2 regions of the Delftia sp. PE138 genome follow, and region 1 is predicted to be linked to the other one. Evidence: predicted binding sites of a transcription regulator. Region 1 holds the regulator's gene; the other holds the start of a gene.
What was found. Region 1 encodes FNR, which switches genes on or off when oxygen is low (the NO sensors DNR and NnrR bind a similar motif). Its sites were predicted from a motif close to TTGATNNNNATCAA; they were not measured.
Positions count from the first base shown of each region.

Region 2: the regulator FNR is predicted to act here: its motif matches at 3,851-3,864, upstream of clpB (ATP-dependent chaperone ClpB).

Region 1 is NZ_JABEPN010000005.1:364,313-371,504, reverse strand. Features, by position in the region: gene ccoG (cytochrome c oxidase accessory protein CcoG) at 1-1,117, shown strand, start outside; gene HFGMBDPB_RS19165 (FixH family protein) at 1,175-1,489, shown strand; gene HFGMBDPB_RS19160 (hypothetical protein) at 1,672-1,959, shown strand; gene fnr (fumarate/nitrate reduction transcriptional regulator Fnr) at 2,041-2,760, opposite strand; gene hemN (oxygen-independent coproporphyrinogen III oxidase) at 2,922-4,304, shown strand; gene HFGMBDPB_RS19145 (sulfite exporter TauE/SafE family protein) at 4,310-5,035, shown strand; gene HFGMBDPB_RS19140 (cyclic di-GMP phosphodiesterase) at 5,209-6,453, shown strand; gene HFGMBDPB_RS19135 (bifunctional diguanylate cyclase/phosphodiesterase) at 6,450-7,192, shown strand, end outside.
Region 2 is NZ_JABEPN010000001.1:969,568-976,759, forward strand. Features, by position in the region: gene dapA (4-hydroxy-tetrahydrodipicolinate synthase) at 1-457, opposite strand, end outside; gene HFGMBDPB_RS04385 (hypothetical protein) at 742-1,086, opposite strand; gene HFGMBDPB_RS04390 (hypothetical protein) at 1,095-1,349, opposite strand; gene moaE (molybdopterin synthase catalytic subunit MoaE) at 1,449-1,910, shown strand; gene HFGMBDPB_RS04400 (DMT family transporter) at 1,920-2,813, opposite strand; gene HFGMBDPB_RS04405 (helix-turn-helix domain-containing protein) at 2,918-3,826, shown strand; gene clpB (ATP-dependent chaperone ClpB) at 3,960-6,572, shown strand; gene HFGMBDPB_RS04415 (hypothetical protein) at 6,603-6,962, shown strand; gene HFGMBDPB_RS04420 (aldehyde dehydrogenase family protein) at 7,173-7,192, shown strand, end outside.

The DNA.
Region 1 (7,192 bases):
CCTGTTCACGGCCGTGGCCGGTCGCCTGTGGTGCGGCTTTTCCTGCCCGCAGACGGTCTACACCGAAATCTTCATGTGGGTGGAGCGCAAGGTCGAGGGCGACCGCAGCGCGCGCATGCGCCTGGACAAGAACGGCTGGACCTTTGAAAAGCTCTGGAAGAAGTCGCTCAAGCAGTTGCTGTGGATTGCCATTGCCCTGTGGACCGGCTTCACCTTCGTGGGCTACTTCGTGCCCATCCGCGAGCTGGGCGGCGAGCTGCTGGCGCTGCAGGGCAGCTGGCAGGTCTTCTGGGTGCTGTTCTACGGCTTCGCCACCTATGGCAACGCCGGCTACATGCGCGAGCAGGTCTGCAAGTACATGTGCCCCTATGCGCGCTTTCAGAGCGCCATGTTCGACCGCGACACCATGATCGTCAGCTACGACACGGGCCGGGGCGAGCCGCGCGCGCCGCGCACCAAGAAGGTGGACTACAAGGCCCAGGGCCTGGGCGACTGCATCGACTGCAAGATGTGCGTGCAGGTCTGCCCCGTGGGCATCGACATCCGCAACGGCCTGCAGTACGAATGCATAGGCTGCGGTCTGTGCATAGACGCCTGCAATTCCATCATGGACAAGATGGAGTATCCGCGCGGCCTCATCCGGCTGACCACGCAGAACGCCATGGCCGGCCTGTGGCGGCGGGCCCAGGTGCTGCGCCGCATCTTCCGTCCGCGCGTACTGGTCTACTCGGCCGTGCTGATCGGCCTGAGCATGGCCATGATCGTGAGCCTGGCGCTGCGCCAGTCGGTCAAGGTCGACGTGATACGCGACCGGGCGTCGCTGTCGCGCATCGTCGCGGGCGGCAAGCTGGAAAATGTCTACCGCCTGCAGATCATGAATGCCACCGAGCAGGCCCAGCGCTACCGCATCAGCGCCCATGGCCTCGACGGGCTGGAGCTGGCGTCCGAGCAGGAGGTCGAGGTCGGCCCGGCCGAGACGCGCGGCATTGCGGCGCGGCTGCAGATTCCCTACGGTTCCGCCGAGCCGGGCTCGCACACCGTATTCTTCGATATCGATGCCGTGCATTCAGGCGCGGGACGCGCGTCCGAAAAGGCCGTCTTCCTGGTGCCCCGGTGATATGTCTGGCCGGCACCGCCCAGGCTGCGCCGGCTGTTTGAAAGAAAGAGGTTATCCATGTCTTCCAGTCCCGCAGTCTCCGCGCCCGCCACGGCCCCTTCGCATCCGGACGCCGGCAAGCCCTGGTGGAAGTTCGCCCATGTCTGGCTCGTGGTGGCCGGCCCGGCCGCCGTCGTGGTGGCTGGCGTGGTCACGGCCGTCATTGCGATCAATGGCGCCGATCCCGTGATCGATCCTGACTATTACCGCAATGGCATCACCATCAACGAGCGTGCCGATGGCGTGCGTGAAGTGCCCAAGAGCCTGGCGCCCGCGGTCACCGGCCGCAACCACGCGGCCACGCCCGCGCAGGACCATCCCACGGACCGCTGAACGCAGGAAAATGCCGTGCACAAGGCCGCAGTCGCGGCCTTTTTTGCATGGTGGATGGCATCTCCAGCATGCGCGAGGGCCAAGGGTTTCCTACAGGCAGTGCAGGGTGCGCAGGGCTTGGCACGGTGCGCGGGCGGCGCGCACAATGAAAGCCACCCCTCGACAGCTCAAGGAGATCGCTGATGTTGGCCCAACGCTGGATGTGGATTGCCTGGCCGGCCTTTCTGGCCGCCGCCGTGATGGAGATGCTGGTATTCGCCTTCGTGGACCCGCTGGAGCTGCACTGGCTCGGCGACCTGGGCTGGTCGCGGCAGGGAATCTACACGCTGGCCTTCTTCGCCTTCTGGGGCGTGACCATGCTGTCCAGCCTCATGACCACCATGCTGGGACGCTCCACGCACGATCTCAACGACGGCGTGGTCTCCGAGCCGGACCCAAATCTGGCCATGCAGGGCCTGGGGCGCGATTGAACCTGCGTGCACTGCAATGGCAATGAAAAAGGCCCGCGACAGCGGGCCTTGTTCATTGCCGGGGGGTGGGGCCTTGCGGCCTCACTGGCACTGCTGGCTGTTGACGATGCGCTTGAGCGCGTCCGTGTCCAGGATGCGCAGATGGCGCTGGCGCACCTCGATGATGTTTTCCTCGGCAAACTTCGAGAAGGTGCGGCTCACCGTCTCCAGCTTCAGGCCCAGGTAGCTGCCGATTTCCTCGCGCGTCATGCGCAGCACCAGTTCCGACTTGGAAAAGCCCCGGGCGTGCAGGCGCTGCACCAGGTTGAGCACGAAGGCGGCCAGGCGCTCCTCGGCACGCATGCTGCCCAGCAGCAGCATCACGCCATGCTCGCGCACGATCTCGCGGCTCATGACCTTGTGCACATGGTTTTGCAGGGCCGTGACCTCGCGCGACAGGTCCTCCAGCTTGTCGAAGGGCATGACGCAGACCTCGGCGTCTTCCAGCGCGACCGCATCGCAGGTGTGGTGGTCGTTGACGATGCCATCCAGGCCGATGATCTCGCCGGCCATCTGAAAGCCCGTGACCTGGTCGCGCCCGTCCTCGGTGGCCACGCAGGTCTTGAAGAAGCCCGTGCGGATGGCGTACAGCGAGGTGAAGGACTCACCGTTGCGAAACAGCAGGCCGCCGCGCTTGACCTTGCGGCGCGTGGCCACGATGTCGTCGATGCGCTGCATCTGCTCGGCATCCAGGCCCATGGGCATGCACAGCTCGCGCAGGTTGCAATTGGAACAGGATGCTTTGATGGTCTGAAGGTTCATGGAGTAAACATCAGCGGCGCAGCAGTGCGCCGGCGGTGACCTCGTGGATGGCGATGAGTTGGATCAAATTGTCGCAGCACTGCCGCGAACAACTCTTGATATGAGTCAAGGACGCGGCCAATGGGCTGCGGCACAGTGGACGACATTAGAGGAAAAAACCCATGACCGCTGTCACCCCAGAGCTGCTGCGTCGCTTCGACGTACCGGGGCCCCGATACACCTCGTTCCCCACTGCCGATCGTTTCGTGGAGGCTTTCGGTGCTGAAGACTATATCCTGGCACTTGAGCACCGCAAATCGAGTACCGCAGCGCGGGCCATGCCTTTGTCGCTGTATGTGCATGTGCCGTTCTGCGAGTCGCTGTGCTACTACTGCGCCTGCAACAAGATCGTGACGCGCCACCACGATCGCGCTGCCGTCTACCTGGACTACCTGGCGCGCGAGATGGCCTTGCACACGGCCCATTGCGGCAAGGGTCAGGCCGTCAGCCAGCTGCACCTGGGCGGCGGCACGCCCACCTTCTTCTCGGACGATGAGCTGCGCACGCTGATGGCCCTGCTGCGCGAGCATTTCAAGCTGGAGCCGGGCGGCGAATACTCCATCGAGGTCGATCCGCGCACCGTCAGCGTCGAACGCCTGGCCGTGCTCAAGGAGCTGGGCTTCAACCGCCTGAGCTTCGGCGTGCAGGACTTCGACGAACAGGTGCAGATCGCCGTGCACCGCGTGCAGCCGGCCGAGCAGGTGTTCGCGCTGGTGGCAGCGGCACGGCAGCTGGGCTTTGCCTCCATCAACGTGGACCTGATCTACGGCCTGCCCAAGCAGACGCCCGAGTCCTTCGAGCGCACGCTGGCCCAGGTCAATGCGCTGCGGCCCGACCGCATCGCGCTCTATGCCTATGCCCACCTGCCCGAGCGCTTCAAGCCGCAGCGGCGCATCGCGGCCGAGGACCTGCCCCAGGGCGCCGACAAGCTGGCCATGCTCTCGCGCTCCATCGCGGCCTTCATGGAGGGCGGCTATGTCTACGTGGGCATGGACCACTTCGCCTTGCCCGAGGACGCGCTGGCCGTGGCCAAGCGCCAGGGCCGGCTGCATCGCAACTTCCAGGGCTACAGCACCCAGCCCGACTGCGACCTGATTGCGCTGGGCGTGTCGGCCATCGGCAAGGTGGGGGCCAGCTACAGCCAGAACGCCAAGACGCTGGAGGAGTACTACGACGCCATCGACGCCGGCCACCTGCCCGTGGTGCGCGGCCTGGCACTGTCGCGCGATGATCTGGTGCGGCGCGCCGTCATCATGGCCATCATGTGCCAGGGCGCCGTGTTGTTCGAGCCCATGGAGCAGGCCTGGCTGCTGGGCTTTCGCGAGTACTTCGCCCCCGAGCTGGCGGCGCTTCAGGACCTGCAGGCCAAGGGGCTGGTGCAGATCAGCGACGAGGGCTTCCAGGTCACGCCGATGGGCTGGTACTTCGTGCGTGGCGTGGCCATGCTGTTTGACCGATATCTGCAGGCCGACAAGAACCGGGCGCGGTTTTCGAGGATCATCTAGGCCCCATGCTGTTGTCGCTGCTCTGGACCGCTTTGATCATGGGGCTCGTCGGCGGGCCCCATTGCCTTGCCATGTGCGCCGCGCCCTGCGGCGTGGTCACGGGCGGGGCGGGGCAGGGCACGGTACAGGGTGGTGGGCAGGTGGTCGCCGTCCATGGACTGCAAAGCCGGCTGTGGCTGCGCACGGCGCTGTTCCATGGCGGGCGGCTGGCCGGCTATGCCAGCCTGGGCGCTGCCTCGGCGCTGGCCATGGAAAGCCTGTCCTGGCTCACCAGCCAGACCACGGCGCTGCAGCCGTTCTGGACGCTGACCCATGTCGCCGTGATGGCCTGGGGCCTGGCCATGATGGTGCAGGCCCGCCAGCCCGCCTGGCTGGAGTCTGCGGGCCGCGCCGCCTGGCGGCGCGTGCAGCCCTGGGTGTCCGCCCCTGGCGGCACGCTGGCGGCGGGCTATGCCTGGGCGCTCATGCCCTGCGGACTGCTGTATTCGGCCGTGCTGGTCGCCGCGCTCAGCGGTGGCCCCTTGCAGGGCGCATCGGCCATGGCGGCCTTTGGCGTGGGCAGCGGGCTGTGGCTGGTGGCCGGCCCCTGGCTGTGGCGGCTGGGCCGCCAGCGCCTGAACGGCCTGCGTGCCGAATGGGGCACGCGGCTGGCCGGCCTGATGCTGGTGGGCGTGGCCGTGTGGGCGCTGTGGATGGACCTGATCTACAAGCCCAGTCTCTGGTGCCGATGAACAACAGCGGGGGACAGACTTGGTCCTGAGGGTCGCGGATTGCCTGCAAGGCCCTCAGAACTGGAGATAATGCCCGAATCATCGGCTTACATTTGCCGATTCCTTCAGCCTCGGGGCCGTTGCCGCGCGTGAACCATTCCGTCCTCATCGATATCCGAGACCTCCGTCCGGGCATGTTTGTCCAGCTCGATGTTGGATGGCTGAACCATCCCTTTCCGGTCAGCAGCTTCAAGATCACCTCCAGCGCACAGATCCAGACCCTGAAATCCCTGGGCCTGGAGGCGGTGCGCTGCGTTCCGCACAAAAGCGACGCCTGGCCGGCCGAGGTGCGCACTCCGCCGCCGCAGCCGCTGCCCGCTGTGGCGGCCGCTGCAGCCGAACCCGCCGAGGAACCTGCACCGGCAGCGCCGCTGCTGCTGTCCGTGCCCAACTGGCGCGGCCGGCTGGAGGACTGCAATGCGCGCTTTCAGAAGGTGGAGCGTGGCTATGTGGCCATCGAAACCACCCTTGCCAGCGCGCCCGAGCAGGCGCGCATGCCCACCGAAGCCCTGGTCGACGGCTGCCTGGCCGAACTGGCCGGCCCGCAGGACGTGGCGATTCACCTCCTGTCCGATGGCGTGGGCAGCAACCAGAGCGTGCATGCCGTCAACGTGACCGTGCTCGGCCTGCTGCTGGGCCGCGCCCTGGGCCTGGAGGCTGCGCTGCTGCGCGACCTGGGCCTGGCGGCGCTGCTGCACGATGCCGGCAAGCCGGTGGCCGGCGCCGAAGGCATGCACGGCCTGGCCCTGGAGTCTTCCGTGCCCGACGCGCTGCGCGACCGCTACGAGCGCCATGTGGGTGAATCGGTGGCCATCGCCATGCGCATGGGCCTGTCGGCCCAGGTCACCACCGCCATCGCACAGCACCATGAATGGGCCGACGGCACGGGATTCCCGCTGAGCCTGGTGGCCGAGGACATGGAGCTCACGGGCCAGATCCTGGCCCTGGTCAACACCTATGACCGCCTGTGCAATCCCGGCGATGCGCAGACGCCGCACACGCCGCACGAGGCGCTGTCCATGCTGTTCAGCCGGCTGCGCGACAAGTTCGCCGCGCCCGTGCTCAATGGCTTCATCCGCATGATGGGCGTGTTCCCGCCGGGCTCGGTGGTGGAGCTGACCGATGGGCGCCATGCCATGGTCATGTCCGTCAATGCATCGCGGCCGCTCAAGCCTTCGGTGATGGTCCATGACGCCAGCGTGCCGGCCGCCCAGGCGCCCGTGCTGGCGCTGGAGCTGTTTCCCGCGCTGGGCATACGCCGGGGCGTGGCTCCTGCGCAGTTGCCGCGCGACGCGCTGGACTATCTGTCGCCGCGCCGGCGTGTCTGCTATTACTTTGAACGGGCGGTGGAATTGGATCCGCCGAAGGTGGCGTCTTGAACAAGCAAGCGCTCAACCGCGCCTGGCCCCGCCTGCTCGATGCACTGCAGGAGGCGCTGTGGCTGATCGATGCCCGCAGCCTGAAGGTGCTGCGCGCCAACGCTGCCAGCGAATCCGTCACCGGCTATGAGACCGATGCCGCCGTGGGACTGCCCGTGCAGGTGCTGGCCGCCACGCCGCAGCAGCAGGCGTTCTGGAGCGACCCTTTCAACTGGCAGGCCGGCGCCCAGTTCATTTCCGAGGTGCGCCGTGCCGACGGCCAGCTGGCGCCTGTGGAGATGCGCGTGCGCGCGCTCGACGGCGAGGTGCTCCTGGTCAGCATGCTGGACCGGCGCGAGCAGGCGCTGCACGAGGCCGAATTCGAAAGCCTGCTGGGCGAGTTGCGCGCCACGCTGGAGTCGGCCGCCGACGCCATCCTGGTGTGCGATCCCGATGGCCGCATCCGCGCCTTCAACCACCGATTCGCCACGCTCTGGGGCATTCCCGAGGCGTTGCTGGTGCGCCGCAACGACGCGGCCATCCTCGATCACCTGGCCGGCCAGGTGCGCGATGCCGAGTCCTACGCGCAGCAGTTGAAGCTGCTGTCGGCCCAGCCCCTGATGGAAGCGTCCGACGTACTGGACCTGCGCGACGGCCGCATTCTGGAGCGCCGCGCCGTGCCCCAGCTGCGCCGGGGCCTGCCCATGGGGCGCATTTTCTCCTTCCGCGACATCACGGCCGAGGCCCAGACCCAGGCGGG
Region 2 (7,192 bases), on a different contig from region 1:
CGCCGGTGCGGTAGGGAATGTCGTAGACGATGACCGGATGGGCGCTGCGCTCGGCAATCGCCGTGAACCACTGCAGCAGGCCTGCCTGCGACGGGCGTATGTAATGCGGCGCGGGCACCAGAATGCCGGCCAGCGGCAGGGCGTTCAGTGCCTGAACGCGGGCCAGCGCATGCCCCAGGTGGCAGTCCGAAACGCCCATGACCACGGGCATGCCCTGGGCCGCTGAGAGGATGGTGGACAGGGCGGCATCGTGCTCCGCTTCGCTCAGCGCGGCGGCCTCGGCGGTCGAGCCGCAGGCCACGTAGCCGGCGATGCCGCTGGCGTTGTAGTGCTGCACCAGGGCGCGCAGCGCCCCGTGGTCCACCGCCGCCTCATCTCCAGGAAGAAAGGGCGTGACCAGCGGAAGCCACAGCCCCTGGAATCGGGCTTGCGGCGAGGTGGTGGAAGGCAAAGACATGGAAGATCCCTTCGGGTGATTCAAACAATGAACGACCGGACGCAGCCACCGGCCAGACCGAGGGCGGAAAGGCAGGCGCCTGAAGGGATGCGGGAAGGGGAGATGGAGGCTGCCGGGCCGGTTCCGTCGCTCATCTGGACGGAACCTCAGCTCCGGTCAGACGAGCTGGGGTTTGCAGGCTTTGCCCAGGCACAGGCACACGGCATCGCCGTGGCATGTGGGGAAGGCAAAGATTGCAGGCATGGCGCGCAGTGTAGCGCGCCTGAGCGCCTCGGTGGTGACCTTCAGGCTGCGCCTTCGGCGCCGGGAGGGGTTGATGCATCGGGCAGCAGCGGTGCCTGCCACTCCAGCAGCTCGGCCAGGCGCTGCACGATCCAGCGCGCCTCACCAGGGCTGACGATGGAGCCATCGGCCGCAAGGCCCGCGTGCATGCCCAGCAGCACGCCTTGCTCCGAGGAGTTGCCGGAGTGGTAAAGCGTCTGCGCCTGCTCGACCAGGTGGCTGGCCAGGTCCTCGCACAGTTCATAGCGCCCGACCACGTCTGCAATCGATGACTTGAGCCGGCCGTGCCGGTCGGCATACAGGGCGGCAAAGCTCGGCGGCGGCTGTATCTGGCTGGTCTCGTCCATGGCGCGCCTCAATCGGGTTCGAACAGGCGTTCGAAGCGTGCGATGTCTTCGGCCAGCTCGCAGCTCACCAGCTGGCCCATCTTGCCGTCGCCCAGCCGGTGGGCTGCAAACAGCGTGGCCTTGCCGCGAAAGCCGTAGTCGGGCAGGTGGATGATGGTGTAGGGATGGGGCACGAACAGCTGGTGCTCGTAGACCACGCGCTGCTCGTTGCGCGGCGAGGGGTAGAGCATGTATTCGGGGGTGGTGATCGTGAGTGTGGCCATGCGTGGCCCGCCGCAGCAAAAAAGCGCTGGGGGCGGGGGAGGGCAATGCTACCGCGTTCATCGCCTTCTGGCGCGCCGCCGCCCTGCGACAATGCGGGCATGCAAGCAGCCCGTGTATCCATCCAGACCGAGGATTTCGACGTATCGGCCGAACTCGCCGCCCTGCGCTCCGGCGACGCCCGCGTGGGGGCGGTCTGCAGCTTCATAGGCACCGTGCGCGACCGCAACGAGGGCGCCACCGTGGCCAGCATGGAGCTGGAGCACTACCCGGGCATGACCGAGAAATCCATCGAGGCCATCATCGACGAGGCCGTGCAGCGCTTCGGCATCCATGGCGCGCGCGTCATCCACCGCATCGGCCCGCTGCAGCCCATGGACCAGATCGTGCTCGTGGCCGTCACCGCATCGCACCGGGGCATGGCTTTCCAGGCCTGCGAATACATCATGGACTACCTCAAGTCGCTGGCGCCTTTCTGGAAAAAGGAACAGACGCCCGAGGGCGCGCGCTGGGTGGATGCGCGCGTCAGCGACGAAGAGGCGCTGGCGCGCTGGCGCCAGTGAGCTGACGCTTCAGGCCCTGCGCAGTGCGGCACCCCGCAACCATTGCGGCGGCCGGAACACCAGCAGGTTGCCGAACATCACCAGCAGCAGGCCACCCACGGCCAGCGGCGTCCACACATAGCCTTCGAAAAGGGCCGAGATACTGAGCGCAACGATGGGGAACAGCACCGTCGCATAGGCCGCCTTCTCCGGGCCCAGCCGACCCACCAGGGTCAGGTAGGCCGTGAACGCGATCACCGAGCCTGGAATGGCCAGGTACAGCCAGGAGCCCACATAGGTCCAGCTGGCATCGAAGCGCCAGGGCAGGCCCGCCACCAGCGCATAGCCGGTCAGCAGCAGCGTGCCGGCCAGCATGCCCCAGGCATTGGTCTGGGCCGGCCGCCAGCCCATGGACTGCAGCGAGGCCGACAGCATGTTCCCGCAGGAAAAGCACAGCGTGCCCAGCACGGCCCAGGCCAGGCCGGGCAGGCTGGCATGCCGGCCTGCGCGCAGCTCGGGCCAGAACAGCGCCACCAGGCCTGCAAGGCCGAAGAGGCTGCCGGCCAGCACATGGCGCGCCAGCCTGCGGCCGTGGATGATGCGCGCCAGCAGCGCGTTCCAGAGATTGGCGCTGGAGAACACCACGGCGGCCAGGCCGCTGGCCAGCGTCTCGCTGGCATGCATGAAGCACACGAAGTTGAAGCTGAACAGGCACAGGCCCTGGGCCAGCACGCGCGGCAGCGCCGGGCCGCGGGGCACGCGCAGCTGGCGCGACCAGGCCAGCCAGGCGAACATCAGCACGGCGGCCAGCGCAAAGCGGTAGGCAATGGACAGCTCCACGGGCACGGCGCCCAGCTGCAGCTTCAGGGCGATCCAGGTCGAACCCCAGATCAGCACGACCAGGGCATAGAGGGTGGCAGTCATGGCCGGTGATGATGGCGCCGCAGGCTGGGCGGGCATGGCAGATTCCTGCGGTTTGATGGCCTGGCGCCATGCGTCGGTATGGCTGCGGGACCACAATCGCTGCCATGACGCCCACGCCGCTGCCCGAGCTGCCCTCCAGCCACCTGTGCCAGGTGCTGTCACGCTCCAAGGCCCGGCTGCAGCGGCGCGTGCGCCTGAGCGAGGGGGTGGAGCTGGCCGTCTGGGCCAATGTGGACGACGAGGTGCGCTACTGCCAGCCAGGCCACCACACGCTGTCGGTCTACCTGGCCGGCGGCGAGGGCTCGCAGCTCAAGGCGCGGCCCGAGGCCATGGGGGCGCCGGGGCGCATCTGCATCTTCACGCCAGAGGACGAATCGCACTGGCTGGTGCGCTCGCCCGTGCAGTTCCTGCACCTGTATGTGTCCGACCTGGCCTGGGCGGGGCGCGTGGTCCGAATGCTGGATGCCGAGCCCCGCTCACGCACCTTGCGTGCGCAGATCTACGGGGACGATCAGGCCTTCCACGCCGGTGCCCGTGCGCTGATGCAGCTGGACTGGCAGGACCCGCAGCAGCAACTGGCGGCCGATGCCATTGGCCAGCAGCTGGTGGACCGGCTGGTGCTGCAGTCCGCCACGCCGCGCCAGCTGCAGGCGATGCAGCGGCCGCTGGGCGGGCTCTCTGCGGCCGTGCGGCGCAGGGTGCTTGCCCATATCGAGGCGCATCTGCATGACTCCAAGGCCGTGTCGCTGCCGGCACTGGCGAGACAGGCCTGCCTTTCGGAATTCCATTTCGCACGCATGTTCCGCCAGAGCATGGGCTGCACGGTGCACGAATGGGTGCTGCAGCAGCGCCTGGCCCGGGCACGGCGCGCCCTGTCTGCGCGCAACGTGCCGCCGCTGGCCGAGCTGGCGCTGGATTGCGGCTTTTCCAGCGCCAGCCACCTGGTGCGCAGCTTCCGGGCGCATTTGGGCGTTACGCCTACGCAGTTCTCGATCTTTCAGCGCAATGCTTGAGAAGGATGGCCGGCCTCGCCGGCCTTGATCTGGCGCAAGCGTCTGTCCTTGCGGGCCGGGCATGGCTTGAAATTTGCCCTGCCGGTATCAGATAAATCGCAATGACCCTGTTTCAGGAGCGAAAAGAAACACCATGCGAATCGACAAACTGACAACCAAGTTCCAGGAAGCCCTGGCCGACGCGCAAACGCTGGCCCTGGGCGGTGACCAATCCAACATCGAACCCCTGCACCTGCTCGTGGCACTGCTGCGCCAGGACGACGGTCCGCGCTCGCTCTTGCAGCGTGCCGGCGCCAACGTGGGGCAGCTGCAGGCCGCAGCCGAGAAGGCTCTGGCAGACCTGCCGCGCGTGCAGCATCAGGACCAGGTGCAGGTCGGCTCCGAGCTGGGCCGCCTGCTGCAGGTGACCGAGAAGGAAGCCCTCAAGCGGGGCGACCAGTTCATTGCCAGCGAGCTGTTCCTGCTGGCGCTGACCGATAGCAGCGGCGCCTCCACGCGTGCGGGCCAATTGCTCAAGGAAAGCGGCGTGACGCGCTCCAGCCTGGAGTCGGCCATCAACGCCGTGCGCGGCGGCCAGACCATGGACAGCGCCGAAGGCGAAGGCCAGCGCGAGGCCCTCAAGAAATACACCCTGGACCTGACCGAGCGCGCGCGCATCGGCAAGCTCGATCCGGTGATCGGCCGCGACGACGAAATCCGCCGCTCCATCCAGGTGCTGCAGCGCCGCAGCAAGAACAACCCCGTGCTCATCGGCGAGCCCGGCGTGGGCAAGACCGCCATTGTCGAGGGCCTGGCCCAGCGCATCGTGGCCGGCGAGGTGCCCGAAAGCCTCAAGAACAAGCGCGTGCTGTCGCTGGACATGGCGGGCCTGCTGGCCGGCGCCAAGTACCGCGGCGACTTCGAGGAACGCCTGAAGTCCGTGCTCAAGGAAGTGGCCCAGGAAGAGGGGCGCATCATCCTGTTCATCGACGAGATCCACACCATGGTCGGCGCCGGCAAGGCCGATGGCGCCATGGATGCGGGCAACATGCTCAAGCCCGCGCTGGCGCGCGGCGAGCTGCACTGCATCGGCGCGACCACGCTCGATGAATACCGCAAGTACATCGAAAAGGATGCGGCGCTGGAGCGGCGCTTCCAGAAGGTGCTGGTCGAGGAGCCCTCGGTCGAGGACACCATCGCCATCCTGCGCGGCCTGCAGGTGCGCTACGAGGCCCACCACGGCGTGGACATCACCGACCCGGCCATTGTGGCCGCGGCCGAGCTGAGCCACCGCTACATCACCGACCGCTTCCTGCCCGACAAGGCCATCGACCTGATCGACGAGGCTGCTGCCAAGATCAAGATCGAGATCGACTCCAAGCCCGAGGTCATGGACAAGCTCGAGCGCCGCATGATCCAGCTCAAGATCGAGCGCGAGGCCATGAAGAAGGAAAAGGACGAGGCCTCGCAAAAGCGCCTGCAACTGATCGAGGAGGAACTCGGCAGCCTGGAGCGCGAGTACGCCGACCTCGAAGACGTGTGGAAGAGCGAGAAGGCCAGCGCCCAGGGCTCCGAGCAGATCCGCAAGGAGATCGACCAGATCCGTATCCAGATCGAGGAGCTCAAGCGCAAGGGCGACTTCAACAAGGTGGCCGAGCTGCAGTACGGCAAGCTGCCCTCGCTGGAAAAGCAGCTCAATGAAGCCCAGGCCAGCGAGCAAGGGCAGGGCGGTGCGCCCGCCCACAGATTGCTGCGCACCCATGTGGGCGCCGAAGAGATTGCCGAGGTGGTCAGCCGTGCCACGGGCATTCCCGTGGCCAAGATGATGCAGGGCGAGAAGGACAAGCTGCTGCGCATGGAAGACCGGCTGCATGACCGCGTCGTCGGCCAGGACGAGGCCATCTCGGCCGTGGCCAACGCCATCCGCCGTTCGCGCTCGGGCCTGTCCGATCCCAACCGGCCCACCGGTTCCTTCCTGTTCCTGGGCCCCACGGGCGTTGGCAAGACGGAACTGTGCAAGGCGCTGGCCGGCTTCCTGTTCGACAGCGAAGACCATCTGGTGCGCATCGACATGAGCGAGTTCATGGAAAAGCATTCCGTGGCCCGCCTGATCGGCGCGCCGCCCGGCTATGTGGGCTACGAGGAAGGCGGCTACCTGACCGAGGCCGTTCGCCGCAAGCCCTACAGCGTGCTGCTGCTCGACGAGGTGGAGAAGGCCCATCCCGACGTCTTCAACGTGCTGCTGCAGGTACTGGACGACGGCCGGCTGACCGACGGCCAGGGCCGCACCGTGGACTTCAAGAATACGGTCATCGTGATGACGAGCAACATAGGCTCTTTGCTGATCCAGGCCATGGTCGGCGAGGATTACGATGATGTGAAAGACGCGGTCTGGGGGGAACTCAAGAACCATTTCCGACCCGAATTCCTCAACCGTATCGACGAGACCGTGGTGTTCCACGCGCTCGACGCGAAGAATATCGAGTCGATCGCAAGGATTCAGCTCAAGCTGCTGGAGCGGCGTTTGGAGAAAATGGACCTTGCGCTGCAGGTGTCCGACCAGGCACTGGCCGAACTGGCCAAGGTGGGCTTCGATCCCGTTTTCGGGGCCCGGCCGCTCAAGCGCGCGATACAGCAGCGGATCGAGAATCCGTTGTCGAAACTGCTGCTTGAAGGGCGCTTCCCGCCCAAGAGCACGATTGCGGTGCATGTGGACCCGGTACAGGAACCGGGCGTATTCCGGTTCGATGCGGCAGACTCCGCCTGACGCACCGGGCCAGCCAAGAAAGGCTTTGCTTTGAACGATTTCGTCGCCACCCTGACCCGCTGGGCCGTTCGCATCCTGCTGATGCTTGTGGGCCTGGTCTTCTTTGTCAGCCTGCTCACCGCAGCAGCGCTGCTGGCCCTGGTCTGGGCCGTGCGGGCGCTGTGGGCCAGGCTCACCGGCCAGCCGGTCATGCCCTGGGCCATGCGCATGAGCCCGCGGGCTGGCTGGCAGACCGTCTACCGCTCCGGCTCCGAGTGGATGGCCCAGCGCCCGCAGCGCGCCTACGGCGCGGCTGAAGGCGGTGGCCGTCGCGCAGGTGCAGGCGCAGGCGTGCTGCCGGGAGCGGGCGAGGTGACCGACGTTCAGCCCCGTGAAGTGCGCGAGCCCTGAAGCGTCTTGCTGCAGCCTTTACGCGGCCTGCGCATCTTCGCGCCCAGGCCGCGCATATCGGCCCGTATAGTCTGTAACCCTCGGGAGCCCGTGCAAGGCTCCCTTTTTTTTCTCCGAGCCGTTCTGGCTGCTTGCCGCCGTATCCAGCCAACCCGCAGGCGGCCTGTGCAGCACGAGAGCGTCTGCCGCGTCTTCTTACCATTGAGCCCTATGACCCAGATGGATCTTCA